DNA from 2 places in the Streptococcus sp. 27098_8_91 genome. Region 1 is predicted to be linked to the other one. Evidence: predicted binding sites of a transcription regulator. Region 1 holds the regulator's gene; the other holds the start of a gene.
What was found. The regulator CtsR, encoded in region 1, represses protease genes until heat stress. The targets are predictions, from matches to a motif close to TTGGTCAAAAAAGGTCAAANA.
Positions count from the first base shown of each region.

Region 2: clpP (ATP-dependent Clp protease proteolytic subunit ClpP) is a predicted target of CtsR. The motif match lies at 2,577-2,597, and genes of this name have one in related genera.

Region 1 covers NZ_JAPVZN010000011.1:40,507-48,145, forward strand. The annotation lists gene O3611_RS08875 (NUDIX hydrolase) at 1-3, opposite strand, end outside; gene pnuC (nicotinamide riboside transporter PnuC) at 5-781, opposite strand; gene O3611_RS08885 (AAA family ATPase) at 791-1,849, opposite strand; gene O3611_RS08890 (ATP-dependent Clp protease ATP-binding subunit) at 2,098-4,530, opposite strand; gene O3611_RS08895 (CtsR family transcriptional regulator) at 4,537-4,995, opposite strand; gene O3611_RS08900 (ABC transporter ATP-binding protein) at 5,110-5,838, opposite strand; gene O3611_RS08905 (ABC transporter substrate-binding protein) at 5,838-6,845, opposite strand; gene O3611_RS08910 (ABC transporter permease) at 6,884-7,639, opposite strand, start outside; gene O3611_RS08915 (thiamine-binding protein) at 7,605-7,639, opposite strand, start outside.
Region 2 covers NZ_JAPVZN010000001.1:285,075-292,713, forward strand. The annotation lists gene O3611_RS01345 (branched-chain amino acid ABC transporter permease) at 1-212, opposite strand, end outside; gene O3611_RS01350 (ABC transporter substrate-binding protein) at 328-1,488, opposite strand; gene O3611_RS01355 (YlbG family protein) at 1,576-1,845, opposite strand; gene clpP (ATP-dependent Clp protease proteolytic subunit ClpP) at 1,921-2,511, opposite strand; gene upp (uracil phosphoribosyltransferase) at 2,684-3,313, opposite strand; gene O3611_RS01370 (deaminase) at 3,401-3,868, opposite strand; gene O3611_RS01375 (TetR/AcrR family transcriptional regulator) at 3,887-4,444, opposite strand; gene O3611_RS01380 (DegV family protein) at 4,569-5,414, shown strand; gene O3611_RS01385 (NAD(P)/FAD-dependent oxidoreductase) at 5,471-6,637, shown strand; gene O3611_RS01390 (DUF1697 domain-containing protein) at 6,688-7,209, shown strand; gene O3611_RS01395 (8-oxo-dGTP diphosphatase) at 7,259-7,639, shown strand, end outside.

The DNA.
Region 1 (7,639 bases):
CATCTTATCCCTCCCTGACAGCTTTTGTCCATTGGTACCAACCGACTAAACTATTGATGGTGTAAACCCAGTACATACCTTGGATGTGGATATTTTCACCCCACCAGAGGTAAATACTAAAGAGATTGGTTGCAATCCAGAAAATCCATTGCTCACGGTAAAGACGTGTCATCAAGAGCTGACCAACACCATTGGTCGCATCGGTAACACTGTCACGGAAAGGACGAGCACTGCTGATACTTTGGTAGGCTAATCCCATGCCAATCCAGATGATAGCAGTCAAGGCCAAGTACTTGAGCCAATCAATCAGACCGAGTTTCTTAGCTTCAAAGTGAGACTCCTCTGGTCTTCCTTGCTCATTGATCCGATTAGACAACCAAGTATAGAGACCAATAGGCTGCATGACAAAGAAATAAACTGTGGTCAATACTTCTCCGTAGAAAGTAGCATTCATAGCTAGGACCAAATAGATTGCAGAGTTAATAGCTCCAAAAAGATAGTTGCTAGCCCGACCTTCAGCTACCAAGATAACGCAGACAATCCCTGTCCAAGAGGCCAAGAGACCAATCCAGTCATGACTTTCTGTGTTTTGTGTAAACTCCAGAATAAGAGGGACACTTGATAAAGCAATCAAATAGAGCCACTGGAAAAGACTGCGTCCCACAAAGAGGTCATTCCAAAGCAAACGCATAACTCCTTCAAAACCAATTTTACGAGCTTCTGCGTGAACATTTTTAAAGTTTGCGATAAATCGAGTGATTTTTTCAGTTATTTTTTTCATTTTCTTCTCCTAATCTGCTTGGTAAATGGCATCGATAGCTACTTTTGCTGCTTCATAATTTCCTAGATAGTCATCAGCTAGATAAACATGAGGGATAGTAGCCAGATATTGCTCCCTCATCATATCCAAATGCTGAGAAAAACTATGACGGATATGGTCTTCTGCCATGGTCATGTCTCGAAAACCATCATTAACATAAGAGCCAACAGGTTGCACAAAGAGGATTAAATCCCACTTTTCCTTGGCTAAGATGGAAACGAATAGATTATCAAATGTTTCTACGGACAAGTCCCCCTGCTCTTCAGTTTCCATGTAGTAATCGTAGTAGCCCTTGGTTACCAATGAGTTGGTGTCTGCAATGACCAAGCCTCGATTGGCATTGCTATCGATTAACTTGGAAGTTTGGTCATATTGGCCCAAAAGGAGGTAATAATAGTCTTTTGGAGTAAGCTCATCATCTCGAACATTATTTTTTATCTGATACTCACGAGCATACTCCAGACTGACTGGCGCGTCATAAAAGCGAGCTAAATCCTTGGCTAGAGTTGTTTTACCATTACTAGCACTTCCCATAATCAACACTTTTTTCGTAAACTGACGGCGGAAAGGTTGAGCGATATATTTCCAATATTTGCTTGGATTTTCACGAATCATGCTAGCCGAAATTCCAAATTTTCTTTCCTGCAAAACAGTCTCGAAACCACGTTCTGACAATTCTTGTTGGTATTCGGACTCTCCTACAAAAAAGATGAGCTCCTGACTAGTCTGGTCATAGGAAATGGCCTGCAACATCTGATCCAACCACTCCTGCCAGCCCATTGGATAGCGAGGGATATTAGTTTCGTCAAGTTTACAAACAGAGGTCAACTCATCATCTCGAAATGCTTCACGAATATAGCGAAACCTCTTTTGTAGTGTCAGTCCAACCTGTTCACCACGATCTCCCTTATAGCCTGAAACTACCACCCATACAGCATCGCATTGTCGTTTTGCTCTTTGGATTAAATCAATATGCCCCTGATGCAAGGGAGCAAAGGTTCCAAAAACCACCGCTATCTTTTTTTTCATGTCTTTTCAACCTTTTTATAACTTTTTATATTTTGCATTATACTATGTCTTGTTCTGTTTGTCAACACTTTTTTATTATTTTTTATAAAAACGTTGATACATGATAAGATTTTTTTACTTGATATGCAAAACCTGATCAGGAGAATTCTGTTTTGAAATCCTTAAACTAAATGCAAAATCCAAATCCTTATTTGAGTAACAACTTTCCAAAAAAAGAGGCTGAAACAATCTGTTCCAACCTTACATTTTTAAACAATTTCAAATTTTAATTGACCAGCTTTAACACCAATCTTCAGGGTCTTACCAGCTTCCAATTCACCTTTAAGGAGAAGCTCTGCAAGTTTGTCTTCCACTTCAGTTTGTAGGGTTCTACGAAGTGGACGAGCCCCCATCTCTGGATCATAGCCTTGCTGAGCTAGAAGTTTAAGGGCAGATGCTTGGAGTTTCAAGTCAATTCCTTTTTCTGCCAGGCTTGCAATCAATGGTTTGACCATAATCTTAACTACTTCCTGCATATCTTGACTTGACAAGCTATGGAAGACTACCTTCTCATCAATACGGTTGATAAACTCTGGACGATAAGCCTTTTTCAGCTCTTCAAACATACGTTTTTCCATATTTTCCTGGTCAAAACGAATGTCCTTAGCTCCAAAGCCGACTGTCTTATCGTCACGAAGGGCTGTCGCACCAAGGTTTGACGTCATGATGATAATGGTATTTGAAAAATCAACCTTACGGCCTTTACTGTCCGTCAAGACACCATCATCCAAAACCTGTAAGAGGACATTAAAGATGTCTGGGTGCGCCTTTTCTACCTCGTCAAAGAGAAGTACTGAGTACGGTTTATTGCGAACCTTCTCGGTCAACTCTCCACCTTCTTCGTAACCTACATAACCTGGAGGAGCTCCGTTGAGACGGCTAGCTGCAAATTTCTCCATGTACTCACTCATATCAAAGCGAATAAGGGCAGATTCGTCATCAAAGAGGACTTCTGCCAAGGCCTTGGCCAATTCAGTTTTACCAACACCAGTTGGCCCTAAGAACATAAAGGAACCAATTGGACGTTTGTTATTGCGAATACCTGATTGATTTCGGCGAATGGCACGACTGATACTAGATACAGCCTGTTCCTGTCCAATCACACGTTTATGCAGTTCAGCTTCAAGGTTGAGATACTTCTTGGCATCCGTTTGGGTTAATTTTTGCACAGGAATTCCTGATAAGCGACTCAAGGTGGTCAAAATATCAGATTCTTCTACTACATCTTTATAAACAGGTACTTCCTGCTCTTTTGCAATGAGCTGAGCTGCTTGCTTCCATTTTCCATCCATCAAGGCCTTATCAGCTGGTGTTAAACCTGACTCTTCTTGTTTAGCGTGTTTCGATTTATTTTGCACTGTTGCTGCCGCTTCATCCAAAAGATCGATTGCTGAGTCTGGCAAATGACGACTCGTCAAATAACGATGTGCCATTTTGACAGCTGTTTCGACTGCATCGTCTGTAATTTGGACATGGTGGTGTTTCTCATAAGTTGCTTTCAAGCCCTGCAAAATAGCCATACTATCTGCTAAACTTGGCTCCTCAATCATCACTTTAGCAAAACGACGAGAAAGGGCTGCGTCTTTTTCGATGTGCTTTTGATACTCTTCCTGAGTAGTCGCACCGACAGTTCTCAGAGTTCCACGTGCCAAGGCAGGTTTCAGGATATTGGCTGCATCCAAGGTCGAATCAATCCCACTTCCTGAACCCATAATGGTATGAAGCTCATCGATAAAGAGGATGACCTTGCCATCTTCCTCGATATCTTTGATGATATTGTTCATACGTTCTTCAAAGTCTCCACGGAAACGAGTTCCCGCAACCACATTCATCAAATCAAGCTCTAAAACTCGCATCTTAGCCATTTCATCAGGTACATCCCCGTTGGCAATACGTTGCGCAAGACCAAGTGCTAGAGCTGTTTTACCGACACCTGCATCTCCAACTAGGACTGGATTATTTTTTGTCTTACGGCTCAAGATTTGAATCATACGAGAGATTTCTTGGTCACGCCCGATGACTGGTTCCAATTTACCTGAGCGAGCTTGCTCTGTAAGATCATGCGTATAATCTTCCAAACCTCCACTTGGTGTCTGAGGCATGCCCATCATATTAGCCATAGAATTTTGCTTGTCCGCTACCGTACGATGGCGTTGACGAAGGGCCTTCAAATCATCTCTAGTCCAACCAGCACGCGCTTCAAGACTACGACGAAGTCCAGCAATCTTGACCTGATCCTTCTGATCTTCGTAAGAAAATCCCGCTTTTTCTAGAATACGAGTAGCCAAGGCATTGCCATCATGTAAGATAGCATAAAGCACGTGCTCTGTTCCTAAAACCTTGGCATGCACAACAGAAGCTACATGCTCTGCTTCCAACAACAATACCTTCAAACGGTGTGAAAAAGGCAACTCCTGATAATTTTCCTTATCGCTATACTTTGTTTCAGTCAGCTCTACGGCAACTTCCTCCAGACGATCAATCTCATATGGAAATTCGTTTAAAGTTGCCCCAGCTACACTATAACTATGATTGGCCATAGCAATCAATAGGTGCCAAGACTCTAGGTATTCTGCTCCAAAATGACTTGCGACCAGAAAGGCACTGTCTATACATTCTTTCAATGCTTTTGAATATTTCATTTAGTTCTATTTTCCTTTTCTATCTACCTCTTGTAATAACTGTCGGAGCATATTGGCACGGATAAGATTGGCATCCTCACCTAAAACCCGGTCTGTCGCCATCGCTAGTAATAGATTCATCTCCTGACGAGTCACTAAATCCTGTTCAAACAAGAGTCTTAAAACATCTTCAAAGATAACTAGGCTGACTTCTTCGCCCACCGAATACAGTAAATCGCGGAGCATTTCATGGTGGTTGGAGAATTCGATCCGTCCTATACGAATGTAGCCACCACCACCACGCTTACTTTCAACCAAGTATCCCCTGCTTTCTGTAAAACGAGTCTTAATCACATAGTTAATCTGACTAGGAACAACCTGGAAAGTATCTGCCAACTGACTCCGTTGCAACTCCACAATACCAGATTGATCTAAAATTGCCTTGATGTAGGCCTCAATATGATCTGATGTATTTTTAAGTCTCATAACAAACCCACCTCTCTTTAAACCTTGACTATCTTTGACTATTATACCGAAATTTTCTCATTTTTAAAAGAAAAAAGAGCTGGCAAAGTTCAACATCACCAACTCCCTATTTTTCTACTTATCTAAGCCTAATTCTGCAAAGATTTGACGTTTATAAGCAATTTTTTGGACTTCCTTGTCCTCGTCTTCAGACCAATCTAGTTTAATTTCTGAAACAATCTGCCCAGGGCGATTTTTCAAGATATAGATACGATCGCTAAGGTTAAGGGCCTCCTCGATACTATGCGTAATGATGAGTGTCGTCAGGCCTAGCTGTTTATGAATATCAAGATACCAGTCATGAAGCTCCATCTTAGTCATCTCATCCAAGGCACTAAAGGCCTCGTCGAGAAGAAAGAGTTTATGCCCAAATAGGTAAGTGCGAAGTAAGGCCACACGCTGGCGCATCCCGCCGCTAAGCTCATGAGGATACTTGTCCCGTACAGCCGTCAACTGAAAGGTAGCAAGGATTTCATCTGCACGGGCAATGGCTTCTGCCTTATCCACCTTTTGGATCAAGAGGGGCAAGATGATATTTCCTAGCACAGTCTTGTGCTCCAGGAGCAGATCCTTTTGTAGCATATAACTCACGCGCCCCTTAGGATTTTCTTCACCATCAAGGACAATTCGCCCTGACTGAACTTCTAAAATCCCAGCGATCAGATTAAAGAGGGTGGTCTTTCCTACACCACTTGGGCCTAGGATAGAAACCACTTCACCTGAAGTGACTTTCAGATTGATATCCTCTAAAATCCTCTCCTGACCATAGGCATAACTGACGTGTTCTAGTCTAATTTCTGTCATTATTTCACAAATTCATTAGTGAAGCCTTTGTCTGTCAAGTCTTCTTTAAGGATACCATTTTCTTTATCCCATTTGTAGAAGGCATTCCAGCGGTCAGCATCAAATTGTCCCCATTTGTCCTTGTCGCTTGCGTATTCTTTTGACAAGTATTTCTGAGATTCGATGACAAAGTCACGTTTATCCTTGAGTTCAGGTGCATTCTTGATGAGGATATCTGCAGCTTCTTCTGGGTGCTCCATGGCATATTGGTAGCCTTTTTTGATGGCTTGGATAACTTTACGAGCTTCTTCTTTATTGTCTTTCAGATAATCGTTGTTAGCGATGATAACTGGTGAGTAGTAGTCAAACTCTTTTACATAGTCTTTTAAGTACATGAAGTTGGCATCTACACCTTGAGATTTGGCAAGAATTCCATCCCAACCATAATAAATCCAAGCAGAGTCAAAAACGCCGTTGGCAATCGGTGTGATCGAGTTTGAGTCATTGTTTGGTACTTTTTCAACCTTCTCGAAGTCTCCACCTTGAGATTCTACCAAGGTTTTCAACATAGCAAGCTCAGTCGGGTCATTCCAGGTTCCGTATTTCTTACCAACTAAGTCTTTTGGACTGCTAACATTGTCAGACTTACGAGAGATGATTCCTGATGTATTGTGTTCAACTATAGCGGCAACGGCAGTGATTCCTGCCCCTTTTTCCAATTTCTTAGCCATGTAATCTTGGAAATAGATAGCAAATGGCGCCTTGCCATTGATAACTAAGTCTGACGAGCTTTCTTCAGGTGGCAATTTCAAATCAACATCCACTCCAGCTTCCTTGAAATAACCTTTTTCTTTAGCTACATAAAGCCCTGTATGGTTGGTATTTGGTGTCCAGTCTAGGATAAAATCAATTTTTTTGAGTTCTGCTTCTTTATTGTCCTTAGAAGCAGTTCCTTGACCACAAGCCACAAGCACGACAGCTACAAGAGCTGTTACAATCGTTAAAAACACTTTCCATGTTTTCTTCATTTTTATTTCCTCTTTTCTTTTTCTCAAACGTTATTGTTCTATGAACGTTTCCATTTAATCACATATTTTTCACTGACATCGACCAGCTTCATACCCAGAAGGCTGATAAGCGATACCAGAATAATAATCGCAAACATGGTATCATACTGAAACAGTTTTTTAGACTGAATCATGTAGACACCTAGTCCTTCAAAGCCTCCCAACCACTCAGATACCACTGTTGTGATAAAGGCGTAGGAGACACTCACCCTCAGTCCTGCATAAAAGTAAGGCAGGCTGACAGGGATTTTAAAATGCCAGAGAATTTGCCAAGGATTGGCTCGCATCAGACTAAACAAGGTCAGCATATCCTTGTCACAATGCCTAAATCCATCTAGAATACTGACGATAATAGGGAAGGTTGTCGTCAAGATAATCAAGACAATCTTGGGCAAGATTCCATAACCTAACCATAAAACCAGGATAGGGGCTATGGCAATGGTCGGTATGGTCTGGACAACCACCATCATAGGATAAATCAGATCATTGAGCCAGCCCAGACTATCCATAAGGACGGCCATGATACAGGCTATCAAGACACCTAACACTAGACCTAACAAGGCTACTTTCAAGGTTGCCCAACTATGGTACCAAAGAAATTCTCTGTCACGAACAAAAGACTTGAGGATTTCAAGTGGTGTCGGCAAGATAAACTTTGGTAGGAGTTTTAAGAAACCTGCCACCTGCCAAAGAGATAAGACACCCAAAAATCCTAGCAGACTAATATGCCGTCTCATGATACTTTTCAAGTTTCT
Region 2 (7,639 bases), on a different contig from region 1:
ATTGCCGTTCCGATCATCGATAAGATCAAGGCAACAAAGAAATTTAATTGCAAGGAATTAATCAAGAAATAACCCATGAAAGCACCCATCATATAAATATCACCGTGGGCAAAGTTAATGAGCTTGATAATTCCATAAACCATAGTATAACCTAGGGCTAGCAGCGCATAGACACTCCCCAAGATTAGACCATTGACAAGTTGTTGAAGCATATGGTTCACTCTTTCTAAGTTTTATTTTTTAGGATTTTTATAAAAAAATAATCCTTTCATAAACACCGAAACAGGGAGTGAGTAAAAGCTCATTCCCCATTTCCTGTATCTATAATTATGGTTTTACGACTTCTGCCGCTTCTACTTTACCATTATTCATGGTCATCATGAAGGCTGTTTTCACAGTGTTGTGATCTGCATCAAAGCTTGTTTGACCTGTAACACCTTCAAAGTTTTGTGTTTTAGCAAGATTGTTCTTGATATCAACTGAAGTTTTCGCACCTTTTGCTGCGTTAGCTACAAGGTAAACTGAGTCATAAGCAAGAGCTGCAAATGTTGAAGGATCTTCGTTGTATTTTGCACGGTAAGCTTCAAGGAAGGCTTTTGCTTTATCTGATACATCAACAGTAGTTGAGAATCCTGAGATGAAGTAGATATTTGATGCGCGTTCGGCTGTTGCTTGTTGAACAAACTCTGCACCGTTGAATCCATCACCACCAATGATTGGTTTATCAATTCCCATACCACGAGCTTGGTTTACAATCTTACCAGCTTCTGTGTAGTAACCTGGCAATACGATTGCATCAAAGTCTTTATCTTTGATTTTTGTCAAAGCTGCTTGGAAGTCAGTGTCACCTGATACAAACGTTTCATCTGCTACGATTTCGCCTGAGAATGAATCACGGAATGATTTTGCAATTCCTTTAGCGTAGTCGCTTGAGTTATCAGTATACAAGACAACTTTCTTAGCGTTCAACTTGTTTGTAACATAGTTAGAAATAATTTTCCCTTGGAAGCTATCTTGGAATGTTCCGATGAAAAGGAAATCTTGACCTTTTGTCAAACCATCTTGAGTAGCACTTGGAGAAATCAATGGAACCCCAGCTTGTGTAGCATTTGCTACTGCTGCTGCAGTTGCACCTGAAGTTGCAGGTCCTACGATTGCTGCTACTTTAGATTGAGTAACAAGGTTTGTTGAAACAGAAGCAGCTTCAGCAGTTTCAGATTTGTTATCTTTGTCTACTACTTCGATTTGTTTTCCATCGATACCACCTGCTGCGTTGATTTCATCAACTGCAAGTTGAGCACCCTTTTGCTCAGATGTACCGTAAGATGCTACAGCACCAGTTTCTTCAAAGTTGAAACCGATTTTAACAACTTTCTCATCCACTGGGTTACCAGTTGAATTTGAAGCTCCTGTCTTCACTTCTCCACAAGCTGCTAAAACAGCTACACTTGCAAGAGCTACAAGTGATAAGGCAAATTTTTTCTTCATCTTTTTTGTCTCCTTATTTCTTAAATAAATAGCATGTTAAGAATATACCGAATTATCTGAAAATTGTCAACACATTTATCTTAATTTTTACATGATAACGTTTTCGCTATTTCTATAGAGACTACCAACAAAGGGAGTTTCCAATTCTTGGATATGACATCGTCGCACTTTTTTGATAAATCTCTCTTTTCCTAAACGGCTAACCAGTTCTTCCACTTCTTCTGTTGGGACATACAGTTGCAGATAACGGTGTTTTTTAGAGTGGTAACAAATATCACCATAATGATCGAGTTTTTTTGCATCACGATTATAGTATAGGTAGATAATCAGACCAGACCGATTCTCTTTTTGAAACATATTACAACTTCCTTCTAACAATCTTCTTACTATTATATCAAAAAAAGCAAACTCAGTCGAGTTTGCTTCAAAAGATTAATTCAAAGAATTATTAGCCATGATTTCATCAATGAAACCATATTCAAGTGTTTCTTGAGCGCTCATCCAGTAATCACGTTCAGCATCTGCATGGATTTGCTCAACTGATTTACCAGAATTATCTGCAAGAATTTGCTCCAAAGTCTTACGAGTTTTAAGCAAGTGTTCAGCAGCAATGGCCATATCTGTTTGCTGTGTACCACCACCTGTACCACCCATCGGTTGGTGAATCATGTATTCTGCATTCGGAAGCATGAAACGTTTGCCCTTTGCTCCACTTGAGGCAATAATTGTTCCCATTGAAGCAGCCATCCCCATAACAATGGTTTGGACATCTGCCTTGATAAAGTTCATAGTATCAACGATTGCCAAACCAGCTGATACAGAACCACCTGGAGTATTCACATAAAGGTAAATATCTTTTGTACTATCTTGGGCATCCAAGAAAAGCAATTGGGCGATAACTGAGTTGGCCATATTGTCTTCGACTGGTCCAGTCAACATGATGATACGATCTTTTAAAAGACGTGAGTAAATGTCATATGAACGTTCTCCACGACTTGTTTGTTCAATAACTACAGGAATCATTCAGTTCTCCTTCTGATTTCAATTTTTCTTAGTCAAACGACTCAATACAGGTCTATTATATCTTTTTGGTCAAAAAAGGTCAAATCTTTGCTCTATCCTAAAAACAGACACAAAAATTCAACCTCCTTTCGAGACTAAAACCAATGAACAGTTTTAGTTTATGCTTAGAATCTTATTTAGTACCGAACAAGCGGTCTCCTGCGTCACCAAGACCTGGAACGATATAGCCATGTTCGTTCAAACGTTCATCCAAAGCTGCTGTAAAGATTTCTACATCTGGGTGAGCTTCTTGAAGAGCTTTTACACCTTCTGGAGCAGATACAAGGCAGACAAATTTGATGTTTGATGCTCCACGTTTTTTGAGGGAATCAACAGCCAAGATTGCAGAACCACCTGTTGCAAGCATAGGGTCAACCACAAAAATTTGACGTTGGTCGATATCTTCAGGTAATTTTACCAAGTATTCTACTGGTTGAAGAGTTTCTTCGTCACGGTACATACCAATATGTCCAACTTTGGCTGCTGGAACCAAGCTCAATAGCCCATCGACCATCCCAATACCTGCACGCAAGATTGGAACAATTGCCAATTTTTTACCAGCCAATTGTTTTTGAACTGTTTTTGTGATAGGTGTTTCGATTTCAACGTCTTCAAGCGGAAGATCACGAAGTACTTCATATCCCATCAACATAGCAATTTCATCTACTAACTCACGAAAAGCTTTTGTAGAAGTGTCTGTACGACGCAAGATTGACAATTTGTGTTGAATGAGTGGATGATTAATGACTTCAAGTTTTCCCATTTTCTGAATTCCTTCTTTCAATTTATTCTTCTTATTATATCAAAAAATGGTTTAAAAATCCTTCTAAACCATCTTTTTTTTTAATTTTTAAATCAAGTTAGCTTCTTGAAGAGCTGCTTGTACTGTCTCAAGTGGTAAATGGGTCAACTCGGTCCCTTTTTCACGATAGAGATACTGGGCGTAGTCGTCCATACGGTACTGGTTAATATAAACGACACGCTCACATCCTACCTGAAGCAATTGCTTGGTGCAGTTGAGACAAGGAAAATGAGTAACGTAAGCTGTAAATCCTTTTGGAACGCCACGTTCGGCTCCTTGTAAAATAGCATTAACCTCAGCATGAAGAGTGCGGACACAGTGGCCCTCAATCACCAAACAGTCATGGTCAATACAATGCTCCGTTCCTGATACAGAGCCATTATAACCTGTTGAAATAACCTTATTATCCTTGACTAAAACAGCTCCTACCTTGGCGCGTTTACAGGTTGAACGATTGGCAATCAATAAGGCTTGAGCAGCAAAATACTCATCCCAAGCCAGTCTTTTTTCTGTCATAACTTCTCTCCTTCTGATCTATTTTTTGAAAAATGGTAGGCGTAAATCTGCGATTTTTTCAGCAGGAACCTTCATTCCATCCTTGATCCATTTAAGCAAAACTGATACGATGGCAGAACTCCAAAAAGAATGCAGGTAAGAGCTGACTCCTTTTGATTTTCCATAGTATTTTTCTAAAAACTCTTGCATGGCTTGCACAAAGATTTTTTCCAAGTGGTAGTCCAAGGCAAGCTGAATAACCTTGGCTTCTTTTCTGGCTTCACGAAAGAGATGAACCCAAACCAGATAGAGATCTGTTTTGACATCATAATGACTGAGCTGCTCCATGATATTATGGACACTGCGTTTAAAGACGCTTTCTAAAATCTCTTCTTTGGAGTCATAGTTTCGATAAAAGGCGGCACGAGAAACACCAGCTCGTTTTACCAATTCGGAAATGCTAATCTTTGTCAACTCCTTTTTCTCCAAAAGTTGCAAAAGAGCTGTTTCGATAGCTTCTCTGGTCAGTAAATTGGATTCTTTGTTTGATTTTCTGAGATTTTCAAGTGAATTTTCAGAAATTCTTCGTTCGGCCATAACACTTCCTTTCTACTTGTGACAACAGAGTGACGAGACTTTTGTTTTAAGATTTTTCATGATATAATTGTAAAAAAAGACAGAACCTTTGTCAATGTATAAGTGATAAAGATGGAGAATTTCTATGACTTGGAAGATTGTAGCTGACTCTGGTTGTGATTATCGTCAACTGGCAAATCCAGCAATTGATACTGAATTCATCAGTGTTCCCTTAACCATTCAAGTAGCTGATCAAGTCTTTATTGACGATGCTAGTCTTGATATTGACAAAATGATGGAAACCATGTATGCAACTTCTGAAGCTTCAAAATCAGCTTGTCCTAGCCCTGATGATTACTTGCGAGCATTCGAAGGTGCAAACCATATTTTTGTAGTGACCATTACCGGAACTCTTTCTGGTAGTCAAAACAGCGCTCAATTAGCTAAGAATCTCTATCTCGAAGAACATCCTGATACTCAGATTCATGTCATTGATAGTTTATCTGCTGGTGGGGAAGTTGATCTAATCGTAGAGAAAATCAATGATTTGATTGACCAAGGACTTTCTTTTGAAGAAGTGGTTAAAGCTATTACTGCCTACCAAGAAAAAACTAAGTTACTATTCGTCCTCGCTAAGGTTGATAACCTCGTTAAGAATGGTCGCTTGAGTAAGCTAATCGGTACAGTTGTTGGGCTCCTTAATATTCGTATGGTCGGGGAAGCAAGTGAAACTGGAACCTTGGAACTCCTCCAAAAAGCCCGTGGTGCTAAGAAGTCCCTCCAAGCTGCTTATGAAGAGTTAATCAAGGCTGGTTACGCTGGTGGGAGTATCGTCATGGCTCACCGCAGTAATGATAAATTCTGCCAACAACTCTCAGAACTCTTACGTGAAAAATTCCCACAGGCTGAAATTAAGATTATCCCAACCTCTGGGCTCTGCAGTTTTTATGCAGAAGAAGGTGGACTCCTCATGGGATATGAAATTGACTAATAAATCAAACAGGAGATGACTTATCATCTCTTGTTTTTTTATGGTACAATACTTTTATGAAACATTTTGACACTATTGTAATCGGGGGAGGCCCTGCTGGTATGATGGCTACCATTTCCAGTAGCTTTTATGGGCAGAAAACACTTCTCACTGAAAAGAATCGAAAACTCGGAAAAAAATTAGCTGGTACTGGTGGTGGTCGCTGTAACGTGACCAACAATGGAACTCTAGATGACCTATTAGCTGGCATCCCTGGGAATGGTCGCTTTCTATACAGTGTCTTTTCCCAGTTTGATAACCATGATATCATCAACTTTTTTACTAAAAATGGCGTAAAACTCAAGGTCGAAGACCATGGCCGCGTCTTTCCAGCCAGCGACAAATCTCGGACCATTATCGAAGCTTTGGAAAAGAAAATCACTGAGCTAGGTGGGCAAGTTGCCACTCAAACAGAGATTGTTTCTGTTAAAAAGATTGACGACCAGTTTGTCCTCAAGTCAGCAGACCAAACCTTTACTTGTGATAAACTCATTGTCACAACAGGTGGAAAATCCTATCCTTCTACTGGCTCTACTGGTTTTGGTCATGAAATCGCCCGACATTTCAAACACACTATTACCGAACTCGAAGCTGCTGAAAGTCCATTGTTGACTGATTTCCCGCATAAGGCCTTGCAGGGAATTTCCCTAGACGATGTAACCCTAAGCTATGGCAAGCACGTCATCACCCATGACCTGCTCTTTACCCACTTTGGTTTGTCAGGTCCTGCTGCACTACGCATGTCTAGCTTTGTCAAGGGTGGGGAAACTCTCTCTTTAGATGTCTTGCCACAACTTTCTGAGAGAGAATTAGTTGACTTTTTAGAAGAGAACCGTGAAAAATCCTTGAAAAATGCCTTAAAAACCTTGCTCCCTGAACGCTTGGCAGAATTTTTTGTCCAAGGATATCCTGAAAAAGTCAAACAACTAACAGAAAAGGAACGCGACCAACTTGTCCAGTCCATCAAGGCTCTTAAAATCCCTGTAACTGGCAAAATGTCATTAGCTAAATCCTTTGTAACTAAAGGTGGCGTTAGTCTCAAGGAAATCAATCCTAAAACGCTGGAAAGTAAGCTAGTGCCTGGACTCCACTTTGCTGGCGAAGTACTAGATATCAATGCCCATACGGGGGGATTTAACATCACTTCCGCCCTCTGCACCGGCTGGGTGGCAGGCTCAAACTAGAACTATAAATGATATAGTATCTAAAGATATTGGATAAGAAAGGAGCTATTTTGGAACATATTATTTTACTGAGAGGTGTTACACCGAATGGACAAAATGCTATCCCTAAAATGTCTTATCTGGTAGATATCTTAACAGAGGTTGGTTTTCAACACGTTCGAACTTATATTCAAAGTGGAAATATTATTCTTGAAAGCGACTTAGCCATAGAAGAAATACGAGAACAAGTCCATACTCTAATAAAAGAAAAAATCGGAGCCGACTTGAAAATGGTCATTAAAAATAAGAGTGATTTTACAAAAATTGTCCAAGAAAATCCGTTTGGAGAACACTATCTTTATGACCGTATACATATAATTCTTTTCCAGAATGCTATCCAAAGTCTACCATTAGAAAAATTGAATATTGACTATGGTGAAGAAGAAATTTGTATCGGCAACCATTGTCTTTACCTCTATCTCCCTAGAACTGCAAAACGAAAAAAGCTTAATACCAACTATCTCGAAAAGCTGTTCGGCGTTGATCTGACCATGCGAAAGTTAAACGTGGTAGAAAAATTACTAACAAAATAGGAAAAATAAGATGAACAGAAGATAATCAGTCGAATTTGTCAATATGTGCATGATTAAAAATGGAGACATGATTCTGGTCCAAGACCGAGTTAGTCCTGACTGGCCTGGCATTACTTTTCCTGGTGGTCATGTTGAACGTGGCGAGTCCTTTGTCGATGCTGTCATTCGTGAAGTGGAGAAAGAAACTGGTCTTACCATTTCTAAACCTCAACTCTGTGGTATCAAAGATTGGTATGATGATGCAGATTATCGCTATGTCGTCCTCTTATACAAAACTGAACACTTTACTGGTGAGCTCCAATCTTCAGACGAAGGAAAAGTCTGGTGGGAAGATTTTGAAAATCTATCTCATCTTAAACTGACTACTGAGGATATGTCTGATATGCTTCGTGTTTTTTTGGAAGAATACCTCAGTGAGTTCTTTTACTAT